2 regions of the Enterobacter pseudoroggenkampii genome follow, and region 1 is predicted to be linked to the other one. Evidence: predicted binding sites of a transcription regulator. Region 1 holds the regulator's gene; the other holds the start of a gene.
What was found. The regulator PhoB, encoded in region 1, activates phosphate uptake and scavenging genes when phosphate is short. The targets are predictions, from matches to a motif close to CTGTCATAAAACTGNCNNAT.
Positions count from the first base shown of each region.

Region 2: a site for PhoB is predicted at 4,440-4,459, ahead of pstS (phosphate ABC transporter substrate-binding protein PstS). Genes of this name have one in related genera too.

Region 1 is NZ_JAPMLV010000001.1:91,550-99,626, forward strand. It holds gene sbcC (exonuclease subunit SbcC) at 1-1,081, opposite strand, end outside; gene sbcD (exonuclease subunit SbcD) at 1,078-2,283, opposite strand; gene phoB (phosphate response regulator transcription factor PhoB) at 2,471-3,160, shown strand; gene phoR (phosphate regulon sensor histidine kinase PhoR) at 3,182-4,477, shown strand; gene brnQ (branched-chain amino acid transporter carrier protein BrnQ) at 4,887-6,206, shown strand; gene proY (proline-specific permease ProY) at 6,288-7,661, shown strand; gene malZ (maltodextrin glucosidase) at 7,824-8,077, shown strand, end outside.
Region 2 is NZ_JAPMLV010000003.1:26,350-34,426, reverse strand. It holds gene phoU (phosphate signaling complex protein PhoU) at 1-486, opposite strand, end outside; gene pstB (phosphate ABC transporter ATP-binding protein PstB) at 513-1,286, opposite strand; gene pstA (phosphate ABC transporter permease PstA) at 1,334-2,224, opposite strand; gene pstC (phosphate ABC transporter permease PstC) at 2,224-3,183, opposite strand; gene pstS (phosphate ABC transporter substrate-binding protein PstS) at 3,312-4,352, opposite strand; gene glmS (glutamine--fructose-6-phosphate transaminase (isomerizing)) at 4,674-6,503, opposite strand; gene glmU (bifunctional UDP-N-acetylglucosamine diphosphorylase/glucosamine-1-phosphate N-acetyltransferase GlmU) at 6,742-8,077, opposite strand, start outside.

The sequences.
Region 1 (8,077 bases):
GCAGCCGATAGCGATCGTGCTCCGCCAGCCACTGCGCCAGCGCCGTCAGTTCGGTCTGAAGCTGTTCGTGGTTACGCAGGGCGGCATTGCGGATACGTGAACGCAGCGCGGTTCTGGCTTGTAAGCGAGTATTTACTTCGATAATTCGCTGCTGCGTCTGTGCCAGACGCGCGGTTTGCTCCTGCTGATGTTCCCAGAGCGGTCGAAGCTGGGCGGCGGGCAGAGCAAGCTGGAGCTTTGCCAGCTCTGGCGCAGCGTTCGTCAGCGCCTGTTGCGCCTGCTGCTGCGTCGCGGTGACGCGCTGTTGCTCGCGCACGAGCTCATCATGACGCGTAAGCCACTGAAAATCTTTCTGCTGGCTTTGCTGCTGAACCAGCAGGGTTTTCTCTTCGTCAGTAAGTGCCTGCAAACTTTGCTGTAACTGCTGCTGCTGTTCTTCGCTCAACAGAACGACGCCCGCCGCCTGCGCCTCGCACTTTTCAAGCACGCTGCGGGCGGCTTTATGTTTTTCAAACACCATGGCGGAAATCTGGCCGTAGATCTCGGTGCCGGTCAGCTCTTCCAGCAGCTCGGCACGATCGCTCGGTTTGGCATTAAGGAAGGCGGCAAACTGCCCCTGTGACAGCAGCATCGAGCGGGTAAAGCGCCCGTAGTCCAGCCCGGTAAGCGCGGCGGTTTGCTCCAGCTTATCCGACACTTTGTCGGCCAGGATTTTGCCATCTTCACAGCGCGCCAGCTCCACGCGCGGTGCCTGCAGGTTCCCGTCCGGCTGGTTGCGCGCCCGGTTCTGGCTCCAGAAGGCGCGATAGGCGGTGCCTTTTACCTCGAACTCCACTTCTGCCAGGCATTCGGCGGTGTCGCGCGTCATCAGATCATTTTGCGCCTGAGAGACCTTCTGCAGTCGCGGCGTTTCGTGATAAAGCGCCAGACAGATGGCGTCGAGCAGGGTAGTTTTTCCTGCCCCGGTCGCGCCGGTGATGGCAAACAGCCCGTTGCTGGCAAACGGCTCCTCGGTAAAGTCAATTTTCCACTCGCCCTTGAGTGAGTTGAGATTTTTCAGGCGCAGGCTCAAAATTTTCATGCGTTTTCTTCCTCATCATTGAGCGCATGCAGGGTACGGCTGAACAGTTCGCTGAGTCTTGCGCGCTTCGCGTCGTCAATCTCTTCCTGCGAGAGCCTGCGTTCAAACACCTCTTCAACCCGCAGTTCACTGAGCGTTTCACGTTGAGCGCTTAACAGAATTTTCTCGCGCTGCTCGCGGCTGCGGCGGACCAGTAAGACTTCGACGGGCAAATCCTCCGTCAGCGCCTGAATTTTGCGCTGCATATCGTGCAGGTAGTCATCGGTGGTGATTTCGATATCCAGCCAGACGGGGGGATCTTGTTCGACACCGCGCCACTGTTCCAGCTGGGCGGTGATGGCATCGAGATCGCCTTTCAGCACCGCCAGCGGCTGGGTGACCGGTACTTCCAGCGTCTCGACGGCGCGGAGTTTTCCCTCGCTGAAGCTCACCAGATGCACGGATTTGGCTTTCCCTGTTTCGTCAAAGCTGAGCGAAATAGGGGAGCCGCAGTAGCGGATGTGCTCGCTGCCGCCAATAACCTGCGCGCGGTGAATGTGTCCGAGCGCAATGTAGTCGGCTGGCGGGAAGTTCTGCGCCGGAAAGGCATCCAGCGTACCGATATAGATGTCACGCACGGCGTCACTTTTACTGGCCCCGACGGTGGTGAGATGCCCGGTTGCAATCACCGGAATAGGCTGTTCACCCCGCAGGGCACAGGCTTCGGCGTGCTGCTGGCGGTAATAGTCGGTGATGGCCTGTAACAGATGTTGCTGCTTTTCTGCACCCGACAGCCCTGCCTGGCTTTGCACGATGTCCCGCGGACGTAAAAACGGTATCGGACACAGCACAGCCCCCGGCGAGCCGTCGCGTTTATTCAGGATCTGCGGGGCGTGCCCGGCGCTGGCGACCACGGTGGTATTGAGAAATGCCAGGATATCGCGGGATTCATTGAGCGTGGCGACGGAATCATGGTTGCCGGCGACAATCACCAGGTGACAGCCGGTTTGCTGCAGATTCACCACGAAGCGGTTATACAGTTCACGCGCATAGCTGGGGGGCGAGCCGGTATCAAAGATGTCACCCGCCACAATAATCGCGTCCACCTCGTGCGTCCGGGCCGTTTCCAGCAGCCAGTTCAGGAACGCTTCATGTTCAGCCGCACGGCTTTTGCTGTAAAAATTTTGACCCAGATGCCAGTCCGAGGTGTGAAGTATGCGCATAGCTGATCCGTGGCAAAAAAGAGAAAGCAGGATTATAAACGTTCAGAGAAGGGAAAATAACCGCTGTAATAAAACAACGGTTTGCCCGTTATCGTGGTACTGTTTTTCATAAATCTGTCATAAATCTGACGCATAATGGCGCCGAATTACAAACTTGTAACTTAAATAAGATAAGACAGGGCAAAGTATGGCGAGACGTATTCTGGTCGTAGAAGATGAAGCTCCAATTCGTGAAATGGTGTGCTTCGTGCTCGAGCAAAACGGTTTCCAGCCGGTTGAAGCGGAAGATTATGACAGCGCAGTGAACCAGCTGAATGAACCCTGGCCCGATCTGATTCTGCTGGACTGGATGTTGCCTGGCGGCTCCGGACTGCAGTTTATCAAACACCTGAAGCGTGAAGCGCTGACCCGCGACATCCCGGTTGTGATGCTTACGGCGCGCGGAGAAGAAGAGGATCGCGTGCGCGGTCTTGAGACCGGCGCGGACGATTACATTACCAAACCGTTCTCCCCTAAAGAGCTGGTCGCCCGCATTAAAGCCGTGATGCGCCGTATTTCGCCGATGGCGGTGGAAGAGGTGATTGAGATGCAGGGGCTGAGCCTTGATCCCACCTCACACCGCGTGATGACCGGTGAAAATCCCCTCGACATGGGGCCTACCGAATTTAAACTCCTGCACTTCTTTATGACCCACCCGGAACGCGTGTACAGCCGCGAGCAGTTGCTGAATAACGTCTGGGGAACTAACGTGTATGTCGAAGACCGGACGGTTGACGTACATATTCGCCGCCTGCGAAAAGCACTGGAACTGAGCGGCCACGATCGCATGGTGCAGACGGTCCGCGGCACGGGTTATCGTTTTTCTACCCGTTTCTGAACAATGACAGGAGTGTGACGCGTGCTGGAACGTCTGTCATGGAAAAGGCTCGTCTTTGAACTGATCTTATGCTGTATTCCGGCCTTCCTTCTTGGGGCCTTTCTTGGACACCTGCCGTGGTTTCTGCTGGCGTCGGTCACCGGGCTGCTGATCTGGCATTTCTGGAACCTGCTGCGCCTCTCCTGGTGGCTGTGGGTTGACCGAAGTATGACGCCGCCGCCGGGAAGCGGCAGCTGGGAGCCGCTGCTGTACGGTCTGCATCAGATGCAGATGCGTAATAAAAAGCGTCGCCGCGAGCTGGGAAGCCTGATTAAGCGTTTCCGCAGCGGTGCAGAGTCGCTGCCGGATGCCGTGATTCTGACAACCGAAGAAGGGACGATCTTCTGGTGTAACGGCCTGGCGCAACAGCTGCTGGGCCTGCGCTGGCCGGATGACAACGGTCAAAATATCCTCAACCTTCTGCGCTATCCCGAGTTTACGCTGTACCTGAAAAAGCGTGATTTTACCCGTCCGCACAATCTGAAGCTCAATAATGGTCGCCATCTGGAGATCCGCGTGATGCCCTACAGCGATAAGCAGTGGCTGATGGTGGCGCGCGATGTTACCCAAATGCACCAGCTGGAAGGGGCGCGTCGCAACTTCTTCGCCAACGTCAGTCACGAACTGCGAACCCCGTTGACCGTGCTGCAGGGCTACCTGGAAATGATGCAGGAGCAAACGCTGGAAGGCGCGCCGCGTGAAAAAGCGCTGCACACCATGCGCGAGCAAACGCACCGGATGGAAGGGCTGGTGAAGCAGCTGCTGACGCTCTCGAAGATTGAAGCGGCGCCAACGCTGGCACTAAATGACACCATTGATGTCCCGATGATGCTGCGGGTCGTGGAGCGTGAAGCGCAGACGTTAAGCCACAAAAAGCATCACCTGACCTTTGAGGTCGACAATACGCTGAAGGTGCTGGGCAGCGAAGATGAACTGCGTAGCGCTATTTCCAACCTGGTGTATAACGCGGTGAATCATACGCCTGAGGGGACAAATATCGTGGTGCGCTGGCACCATGCCCCAACGGGGGCGGAGTTTAGCGTGGAAGACAATGGGCCGGGGATCGCGCCGGAGCATATTCCGCGTCTGACCGAGCGCTTTTACCGTGTGGATAAAGCGCGATCCCGGCAGACGGGCGGAAGCGGCCTGGGGCTGGCAATTGTGAAACACGCGGTGAATCACCATGAAAGCCGTCTCGATATTCAGAGTACGCTGGGTAAAGGAACCCGTTTCAGTTTCGTTATTCCGGAACGATTAATTGCCAAAAAGATCGCCTGACGGCAGGCGTGTCATTTTACCTTTCCACGGGTCAGCCATCGCTGGCCCGTTTGCTTTGCAGTCAAGCGAAACGCGGATGAATTTTATACGGCTGTCTGTTTTTTGTTCGCATGATTAGCCATGGGTTTTTCTTATAAACAGCGTATTATTCTAACGTGTATTTTCATACTGGCATATTGTTCTGGTTTTGCGATCCCACCTTGCCTTTAAACGTTATAAGCGTTTAAATTGCGCCCCAGATACTGTCAGACCGACTGTATTTGCGTGGTAAATCGAAAAACTATTCTTCTCCACGCCAGGACGGGAGCATTTCCCGCTGAAATTGAGCAAATTTTCGGCTGTATCGTCCCGTCAGGGATATCGAAAATCTCAATGTTTTCAACACCACATCCACAGGCAGTAAGGTTTTATGACCCATCACTTAAAATCGCGTGACATCATCGCGCTGGGCTTTATGACATTTGCGCTGTTCGTTGGCGCAGGCAACATCATTTTCCCTCCAATGGTTGGCCTACAGGCGGGTGAACACGTCTGGACCGCCGCGTTTGGTTTCCTGATTACTGCCGTGGGTCTGCCGGTTCTCACCGTCGTCGCGCTGGCGAAAGTCGGTGGCGGTGTGGATAGCCTTAGCACCCCGATTGGTAAAGTGGCGGGCGTTCTGCTGGCAACCGTCTGCTATCTGGCCGTTGGCCCGCTGTTTGCGACCCCGCGTACGGCCACCGTTTCCTTCGAAGTGGGTATTGCTCCTCTGACCGGTGACGGCGCGATGCCGCTGTTTATCTACAGCCTGATCTACTTCGCGATCGTGATTCTGGTTTCCCTCTATCCGGGCAAACTGCTGGATACCGTGGGTAACTTCCTGGCTCCGCTGAAAATTGTGGCGCTGATTGTTCTGGCGGTAGCGGCCATCGTCTGGCCAGCGGGCCCGATTAGCGATGCGATGGACGCCTATAAAAACGCCGCGTTCTCTAACGGCTTTGTGAACGGCTACCTGACGATGGATACGCTGGGCGCCATGGTGTTTGGTATCGTTATCGTTAACGCCGCGCGTTCCCGCGGTGTGACCGAAGCGCGCCTGCTGACCCGCTATACCATCTGGGCTGGCCTGATGGCCGGTGTGGGTCTGACGCTGCTGTATCTGGCGCTGTTCCGTCTGGGCTCCGACAGCGCCATGCTGGTCGATCAGAACGCCAACGGTGCGGCTATCCTGCACGCCTACGTTCAGCACACCTTCGGCGGTGCGGGCAGTATGCTGCTGGCGGCACTCATCTTCCTGGCCTGTCTGGTCACCGCGGTTGGCCTGACCTGCGCCTGCGCAGAGTTCTTTGCACAGTATCTGCCGCTCTCTTACCGCACCCTGGTGTTTATCCTCGGCATCTTCTCTATGGCGGTGTCAAACCTCGGTCTGAGCCACCTGATTCAGGTCTCTATTCCGGTGCTGACGGCGATTTATCCGCCGTGCATCGTGCTGGTGGTGTTGAGCTTTACTCGCCCGTGGTGGAACAACTCTTCACGAATTATTGCGCCAGCCATGTTTATCAGCCTGATTTTTGGTATCCTTGACGGGATTAAAGCATCAGCTTTCGCGCACATACTGCCGGCATGGACACAGCGTCTGCCGCTGTCCGAGCAGGGTCTGGCCTGGCTGATGCCTACCGTTGTTGCACTGGTTCTGGCCATTATCTGGGACCGTGCTGCAGGGCGTCAGGTCGCATCGAACGCCCATTGATCAACGGCAACAAACTGTTTAACCACGGGGCTTAAGGCCCCGTGGTTTTTTGTTTTTTTCGTGTTGAATGGCAAGATTTAAATGGAAAGCACTAACAAACTTAAACGTGGATTGAGCACGCGCCACATCCGCTTTATGGCGCTGGGCTCTGCTATCGGCACCGGTCTTTTTTATGGCTCGGCAGATGCCATCAAAATGGCCGGTCCCAGCGTGCTGCTGGCGTACATCATCGGCGGCGTGGCGGCGTATATCATCATGCGCGCCCTCGGCGAAATGTCGGTTCACAACCCGTCTGCCAGCTCATTCTCCCGCTACGCGCAGGAAAACCTCGGCCCGCTGGCCGGGTTTATCACCGGCTGGACCTACTGCTTTGAAATCCTGATCGTGGCGATTGCCGACGTGACGGCGTTTGGCATCTATATGGGCGTCTGGTTCCCGGCGGTGCCGCACTGGATATGGGTGCTGAGCGTGGTGCTGATCATTTGCGCCGTCAACCTGATGAGCGTGAAGGTGTTCGGCGAGCTGGAGTTCTGGTTCTCCTTCTTCAAGGTCGCCACCATCATCATCATGATTGTGGCCGGTTTTGGCATCATCATCTGGGGAATCGGCAACGGCGGGCAGCCGACTGGCATCCATAACCTCTGGAGCAACGGTGGCTTCTTCAGCAACGGCTGGCTCGGCATGGTCATGTCGCTCCAGATGGTCATGTTCGCCTACGGCGGTATCGAGATTATCGGTATTACCGCCGGGGAAGCGAAAGACCCGGAGAAGTCCATTCCGCGCGCCATCAACTCGGTGCCGATGCGTATTCTGGTGTTCTATGTAGGTACGCTGTTCGTGATCATGTCCATCTACCCGTGGAACCAGGTGGGCACCAATGGTAGCCCGTTTGTTCTGACCTTCCAGCACATGGGGATTGCGTTTGCCGCCAGCATTCTGAACTTTGTGGTGCTGACCGCGTCGCTCTCCGCGATCAACAGTGACGTCTTTGGCGTGGGCCGTATGCTGCACGGCATGGCGGAGCAGGGCAGTGCGCCGAAGGTGTTCGCCAAAACCTCACGCCGCGGCACGCCGTGGGTGACCGTTGTAGTGATGACCGTGGCGCTGCTGTTCTCGGTTTACCTGAACTACATCATGCCGGAGAACGTCTTCCTGGTGATTGCATCGCTGGCGACCTTCGCGACGGTGTGGGTGTGGATCATGATCCTGCTGTCGCAGATTGCCTTCCGCCGTCGCCTGTCGCCGGATGAGGCGAAAGCGCTGAAGTTCAAAGTACCGGGCGGCGTTGCGACGACCGTCGTCGGGCTGATCTTCCTGGTGTTTATCATTGCCCTGATTGGCTACCATCCGGATACCCGCATTTCCCTGTACGTGGGCTGCGCGTGGATCGTCCTGCTGCTGGTGGGCTGGGTGTTTAAATGCCGCCGCGACCGTCAGTTGGCAGAAGCGCAGTAATCTTTTTTCTCCCTCTCCCTGTGGGAGAGGGTTGGGGTGAGGGCATCAGGCCGCACTGATGCCTCCTCCTCCTTTCTCCTCCCCCAATAATCCCGATCGTGATGAGCTATCCTTAACCACCCTGTGGCAAGGTGACGTCAATTTCATCAAAGGGGATTCGTGATGTTAAACGCCTGGCACCTTCCGGTTGCCCCATTTGTTAAGCAAAACAAAGACAACCTTGTGATTACGCTCTGGCTGGCGGGTGAAAATCAGCCTGAACGCGTGACGCTCCGCGCCGAAATCGATAACGAAGAGACCGGGCTGAAAATGCACAAGCTGCGCAGCCAGCCGCAGCCGGGGATCACCGCCTGGCGGGCGAATATCGACCTGCGTAGCGGACAGCCGCGCCGCCGCTACAGCTTTAAGCTTTTGTG
Region 2 (8,077 bases), on a different contig from region 1:
CTTGTCTTCACGGTAGATACGCACCGCTTCGTCCAGGTCCATACGCGCAAAGGCATCCAGCACGTCGTGCAGCATCTGCACGGTGTGACGGCCCAGCGACTCCAGACTCACCAGCAGCGGCTGGTGCTGCTGAGAGAACTTCTCCAGCGCGGTGCGGCAGATTTTATCCGCCACGTCACCAATACGCTCCAGCTCGGCGATGGTTTTGATGATCGCCATCACCAGACGCAGGTCGCTCGCCGTCGGCTGACGCTTCGCGATAATGCGCACACAGGCCTCGTCGATAGCGACTTCCATCATGTTGACGTTTTTGTCGCCTTCAATGACGCGCTTCGCCAGCTCGCTGTCCTGGTTGTGCATTGCCGTAATTGCATCAGAAAGCTGCTGCTCAACCATGCCACCCATGGTCATTACCTGCGTGCGGATGCTTTCCAGCTCTGCGTTGAACTGGCCTGAAATATGTTTATTAAGATTGAGGTTGTCCATGGTTTCTCCACATGCACTAAGGCAAATCAACCGTAGCGGCCAGTAATATAATCTTCGGTTTGTTTCTTCGCGGGCTTAGTGAACAGATCGTCCGTGTTGCTGAACTCAATCAATTCACCCAGGTACATAAACGCCGTGTGATCGGAACAACGTGCAGCCTGCTGCATGTTATGGGTCACGATAACCACGGTGTAATCCTGCTTCAGCTCGGTGATCAGCTCTTCAATGCGGCCGGTTGAGATCGGGTCCAGCGCTGAACACGGCTCATCCAGCAGCAACACTTCAGGGCGAATCGCAATACCGCGCGCAATGCACAGACGCTGCTGCTGACCACCGGAGAGAGAGTAACCGCTCTGGTGCAACTTATCTTTGGTTTCGTTCCATAATGCGGCCTTGGTCAAAGCCCACTGCACGCGCTCGTCCATATCGGCACGGGAGAGCTTTTCAAACAGGCGAACGCCAAAGGCGATGTTGTCATAAATGGACATCGGGAACGGTGTGGGTTTCTGGAACACCATCCCCACTTTGGCGCGCAGCAGGGCAATATCCTGAGCCTGGGTCAGAATGTTTTCGCCGTCGAGGATGATTTCCCCTTCAGCACGCTGCTCCGGATAGAGCGAATACATTTTGTTAAAGGTACGCAGCAGCGTGGATTTCCCACAGCCGGACGGACCGATAAATGCCGTGACCTGGTTCTTGGCGATATCCAGGTTGATGTTCTTCAGGGCATGGAATTTGCCGTAGTAGAAGTTCAAATCACGAACCTGAATCTTACCCGGGGCAGTATCAACCATACTCATTGACTCATTTCCTCATTCGGCGCCGCGAGCTGTCGCGCCGTAAAAAATTAACCGTGTTTCTTCTTCGCGAAAATGACGCGCGCCAGAATGTTCAGCAACAGTACGCAAAGGGTAATGATCAGCACCCCGGCCCAGGCCAGCTGCTGCCATTCCGCGAAGGGGCTCATCGCAAATTTAAAGATCGTCACCGGCAGGTTGGCGATCGGCTGCATCATGTCCGTGCTCCAGAACTGATTGGAGAGGGACGTAAACAGCAGCGGCGCCGTTTCACCCGCGATACGCGCCACCGCCAGCAGGATACCGGTCATGATCCCAGAGACCGATGCCTTCAGCGTAATCGCCGAGATCATCTTCCATTTCGGCGTACCCAGCGCATAAGCCGCTTCACGCAGGCTGTCCGGCACCAGTTTCAGCATGTTCTCGGTGGTTCGAATCACAATCGGCACCTGCAGCAGCGCCAGTGCAATCACGCCCGCCCAGCCAGAGAAGTGTTCCATCTGCGCCACCACCACGGTGTAAACAAACAGACCCACGACGATAGACGGTGCAGACAGCAGAATATCGTTGATGAAGCGAATGACTTCCGCCAGCCAGGATTTACGACCGTATTCTGCCAGGTAGATGCCCGCCATGATGCCCAGCGGCGTGCCAAAGACCGTCGCCCAGAGGATCAGCAGTCCGCTGCCCGCCAGGGCATTCGCCAGGCCACCACCCGCCGTGTTCGGCGGCGGCGTCATTTCGGTGAACAGCGACAGTGACATTCCGTCAATTCCGCGAACGACCGTCGAGAAGAGGATCCAGACCAGCCAGAACAGGCCGAATGCCATCGTCGCCATAGAGAGCGTCAGGGCAATGCGGTTTTTCATGCGGCGTCTGGCCTGCATTTTACGGCGAGATTCCGCCAGTTCAGCGGTTGCTTGCATTTCGAGAGTAGCCATTAGCGTGCCCCCTCATTTTTAGCGAGACGCATAATCATCAGCTTGGAAATCGCCAGAACAATGAAGGTGATAACGAACAGAATCAGACCCAGCTCCATCAGCGCCGCCACGTGCAGCCCCGATTCCGCTTCCGCAAATTCATTCGCCAGCGCCGAGGTAATACTGTTACCCGGCATATAGAGCGACGCGCTGTCGAGCTGGTAGGTGTTACCGATGATAAAGGTGACCGCCATGGTTTCACCCAACGCACGACCTAAGCCCAGCATCACGCCCCCGATCACCCCATTTTTGGTGAACGGAAGGACGATGCGCCAGATCACTTCCCAGGTGGTGCAGCCGATACCGTAGGCCGACTCTTTCATCATCACCGGCGTTTGTTCGAAGACATCGCGCATAACCGCCGCAATGTACGGAATAATCATGATGGCGAGGATCACACCTGCCGCCAGAATGCCAATACCGAAAGCCGGGCCAGAGAACAGGGCCCCCACAAACGGAATGGCAGAAAGAACGTTACCGACCGGTTCCTGGAAGTATGTGGCGAACAGCGGAGCAAAGATGAACAGGCCCCACATGCCGTAGACGATACTTGGAATGGCTGCCAGCAGTTCGATGGCAATACCCAGCGGGCGCCGCAGCCAGCCCGGCGCCAGTTCCGTCAGGAACAGGGCAATACCAAAGCTTACCGGAACCGCAATCAGAAGGGCGATGAACGAGGTCATCAACGTGCCGTAAATCGGCACCAGGGCACCGTAGATGTCGTTCGGCGCGTCCCACTCTTTGGTCCACAGGAAGGAGAAACCGAATTTCTGGATGCTCGGCCATGAGGAGAAAATCAGAGACACGATAATGCCGCCCAGCAGCAATAGCACAATCAGCGCAGCCAGTTTAACCAGCGCGCTGAAAATCATGTCACCTTTTTTACCCGGAGGGTTAAATGCAGGCTTGGTTGCAGCCATAAATTACTCTTCTGTTTGAGACGTTTTTACGAATATGCCCGGTGGCGCTAACGCTTACCGGGCCTACAGCTTAAACCGTAGGGCGGGTAAGCGCAGCGCCACCCGCCATCTTCGTTAAATATATCCTGTTAGTACAGCGCTTTACCGCTGCTGTCTTTCACGTTGGTTTTCCATGCAGCGCGAATCTGCTCAACCACGTTGTCCGGCAGGGTGGCGTAATCCAGAGCGTTAGCCTGTTTGCCGCCGTTTTTGTATGCCCAGTCGAAGAACTTCAGCACTTCGGTGCCCTGCTCAGGTTTCTTCTGCTCTTTGTGAACCAGGATGAAGGTGGTAGAGGTGATTGGCCATGCACCTTCGCCTTTCTGGTTAGTCAGATCCTGCGCGAACGATTTGCTCCAGTCAGCGCCTTTCGCTGCGTTAGCAAAGTTCTCTTCGGTTGGGCTAACCGGTTTGCCGTCGGCTGAAACCAGTTTGGTGTAGGACAGGTTGTTCTGCTTCGCATACGCATACTCTACGTAGCCGATGGAGCCAGGCAGACGCTGTACGAACGCAGCGATACCGTCGTTACCTTTACCGCCCAGACCGGTTGGCCAGTTAACGGTAGAGCCGGAGCCGACTTTAGATTTCCACTCTTCGTTCACTTTTGCCAGGTAGCTGGTGAACACGAAAGAGGTACCGGAACCATCCGCGCGGCGAACCACGGCGATGTTCTGAGAAGGCAGCTTCAGGCCTGGGTTGAGTTTGGCGATCGCTTCGTCATCCCATTTTTTGATTTTGCCCAGGTAGATGTCACCCAGGGTTTTGCCGTCCAGCACCAGCTCGCCCGACTTCACGCCCGGCAGGTTGATGGCCAGGACCACGCCACCGATCACGGTCGGGAACTGGAACAGGCCTTCCTGAGCCAGTTTGTCATCAGACAGCGGAGCGTCTGATGCGCCGAAATCAACCGTGTTCGCGGTAATTTGTTTCACGCCACCGGAGGAGCCGATACCCTGATAGTTAACCTTGTTACCAGTTTCTTTCTGGTAGGTATCCGCCCATTTGGCATACACCGGCGCAGGGAAGGTTGCACCAGCGCCAGTCAGGCTTGCTTCTGCAAATACAGAGAACGCGCTCAGAGATAAGGTCGCGGCGACAACAGTTGCGACAGTGGTACGCATAACTTTCATAATGTCTCCTGCAAGATTTTCGTAAATCGTTGTTTAGTGGCTACGATGAGCAAAATAGGACAAACAGGTGACAGATAAATGTACGAATTATGACAGTTTTATGACAATGGAAATTTCACTTAAAAACAAGCAAAATAAATATTATATTTCAATGCATTAGCCACTTTTATGACAAGACGTTTTCAGAAATATTTTCTTTATGTGACACTGAAAAAAGTAGCTGAAGATGACAAATTGTCATTATTAAAAATGAGAAAGGATTGATGAAAAACAAACCAGGCAGGATAAAAAAGCTCCACCCGAAGGTGGAGCCTGAAGGGATTATTCTACGGTAACCGATTTCGCCAGGTTACGCGGCTGGTCGACGTCGGTGCCTTTGATCAGCGCCACGTGATAGGCCAGCAGCTGCAGCGGAACGGTGTAGAAGATGGGTGCAATCACCTCTTCCACATGCGGCATCTCGATGATGTGCATGTTGTCATTGCTGACAAAACCGGCATCTTTGTCGGCGAAGACGTACAGGACACCACCGCGGGCGCGGACTTCTTCGATGTTAGATTTCAGTTTTTCCAGCAGTTCGTTGTTTGGTGCCACAACGATGACCGGCATATCCGCGTCAATCAGCGCCAGCGGGCCGTGTTTCAGCTCGCCTGCCGCATAGGCTTCAGCGTGAATGTAGGAGATCTCTTTCAGCTTCAGCGCGCCTTCCAGCGCAATCGGATACTGATCGCCACGACCCAGGAACAGGGCGTGATGTTTATCAGAGAAGTCTTCCGCCAGCGCTTCAATGCGTTTGTCCTGAGACAGCATCTGCTCAATGCGGCTCGGCAGCGCCTGTAGGCCGTGAACGATGTCGTGCTCAACGGAAGCATCTTCGCCTTTCAGACGCGCCAGCTTCGCCACCAGCATCAGCAGAACGGTCAGCTGCGTGGTAAACGCTTTGGTGGAGGCCACGCCGATTTCGGTGCCTGCTTTGGTCATCAGCGCCAGATCGGATTCACGCACCAGGGAAGAGCCAGGAACGTTGCAGATGGCCAGTGAGCCCAGGTAACCCAGCTCTTTAGAGAGACGCAGCGCGGCAAGCGTGTCCGCCGTTTCGCCAGACTGGGAAAGGGTGATCATCAGGCTGTTACGACGCACCGCAGATTTGCGATAGCGGAATTCAGACGCGATTTCCACATCGCACGGCACGCCCGCCAGGGATTCAAACCAGTAGCGAGAAACCATACCGGAGTTGTAGGAGGTGCCGCAGGCCACGATCTGAATGTGCTCAACCTTGCCGAGCAGTTCGTTCGCGTTTGCACCCAGCTCGCTCAGATCCACTTCACCGTGGCTGATGCGCCCGGTCAGGGTGTTTTTGATGGCGTTTGGCTGCTCGTAAATCTCTTTCTGCATGTAGTGACGGTAAGCGCCTTTATCGCCCGCGTCGTACTGCAGATTCGATTCGATCTCCTGACGTTTCACCTGCTCGCCTTTGGTATCGAACACGGTCACGCTGCGGCGAGTCACTTCCGCGATATCACCCTCTTCGAGGAAGATAAAGCGACGGGTAACCGGCAGGAGCGCCAGCTGGTCAGAAGCGATGAAGTTTTCGCCCATGCCCAGACCGATAACCATCGGGCTACCGGAACGCGCGGCCAGCAGCGTGGACGGGTCGCGGGAATCCATGATCACCGTACCGTACGCACCGCGCAGCTGAGGGATAGCACGCAGCACCGCATCACGCAGTGTGCCGCCCTGCTCCAGCTCCCAGTGCACCAGGTGAGCAATCACTTCGGTGTCAGTTTCAGAGACGAAGGTGTAGCCGCGCGCTTTCAGTTCTTCGCGTAGCGGTTCGTGGTTTTCGATAATGCCGTTGTGCACGACCACGATGTGTTCAGACACATGCGGGTGCGCGTTACCTTCAGACGGTTCACCGTGCGTCGCCCAGCGGGTGTGCGCAATACCGGTACCACCGCGCAGCGGATGTTCTTCCGCGGCCTGGGCCAGCATCTGCACTTTTCCGAGACGACGCAGACGGGTCATATGGCCTTCTGCATCGACGACAGCCAGACCGGCTGAGTCGTAACCACGGTATTCCAGACGACGTAAACCTTCGAGAAGGATTTCAGCAATATCACGCTGCGCAACTGCGCCAACAATTCCACACATAATTTTAGATTCCGAATTTAGGCATTATGCCTGCGTTGTCGCTGACCTGTATTTGCCCTTTCCGGGCGCCCCGAGCCTTGTAGAGAGTGGGGTTATTTTTATGGGTACTGCTTGTGGGGGGAGGATTATATTATCCCCTCACCCCGGCCCTCTCCCCAAAGGGGCGAGGGAGAAAAACACCGCACCGAACGATCCCCTCTCCCCTGTGGGGAGAGGGTTAGGGTGAGGGGTAAATCCGTTACTTTTTCTTCACCGGGCGTTTCCAGCCCTGCTTGCTGACCTGCGGAACGCGGCTTAACACCAGCGCGTTCTCGGCCACATCGCGCGTGACGGTTGTTCCGGCGGCAATGGTCACCCCGTTACCCACGGTAACAGGCGCCACCAGCTGCGTATCGGAGCCAACGAACACGTCATCACCGATGATGGTTTTAAACTTATTCGCGCCGTCATAGTTACAGGTAATCGTCCCTGCACCAATATTCACGTTATTGCCAATTTCCGCGTCGCCAAGATAGGTCAGATGACCGGCTTTCGAGCCTTTACCCAGACGCGCTTTTTTCATTTCCACGAAGTTACCCACGTGAGCGCCTTCCAGCAGCTCAGCGCCCGGGCGCAGACGTGCAAACGGGCCGATGGTACAGGCGGCATCCAGACGGGCATCTTCCACCACGCTGTACGGGCTGACTTCGCAGTCGTCACCGATGACGCTGTTTTTAATCACGCAGCCGGTGCCAATTTTGACGCGGTTGCCCAGCGTCACGTTACCCTCGAGGATAACGTTAGTATCAATCTCAACGTCACGCCCGTGAGATAACGAACCACGCAGATCGAAACGCGCCGGATCGCGCAGCATCACGCCCGCCAGCAGCAGTTTTTCAGCCTGCTCGGACTGATAAATACGCTCAAGACGAGAAAGCTGCAGGCGGTTGTTCACACCGTCCGTTTCGCTGATGCGCGCCGGATGAACGGCGGCAATTTCACGCCCTTCGTGGTACGCCATCGCAATGATGTCGGTGATGTAGTATTCACCCTGCGCGTTGTTGTTGTTGAGTTTGGACAGCCAGCGCTTCATATCCGCGCCATTGGCAATCAGGATACCGGTGTTGATCTCCTGAATCTTGCGCTGTTCGTCGCTGGCATCTTTATGCTCAACAATACCCGTGACGTTACCGTTTTCACGGGTGATGCGGCCATAACCGCTCGGATCGTCCAGCACGACGGTCAACAAACCGATGCCGCCCTGCGGTTTGGCTGCACGCAGGCGAGTCAGTGTTTCAACGGAGATCAGCGGGACATCGCCGTAGAGCATCAAAATGTCTTCGTCATCCGCAAAGAAAGGCGCTGCCTGCTGCATCGCATGGCCTGTACCCAACTGTTCGGCCTGAAGCACCCAGTTGAGCTTGTCATCGCTCAGCGTCTTTTTAAGCAGATCTCCACCGTGGCCGTAGACCAGGTGGACCTGACTCGCACCCAGTTCATTCGCTGCATCAATGACATGCTGCACCATTGGCTTTCCTGCAAGCGTGTGGAGCACCTTAGGCAGATCGGAATACATGCGGGTTCCTTTGCCTGCG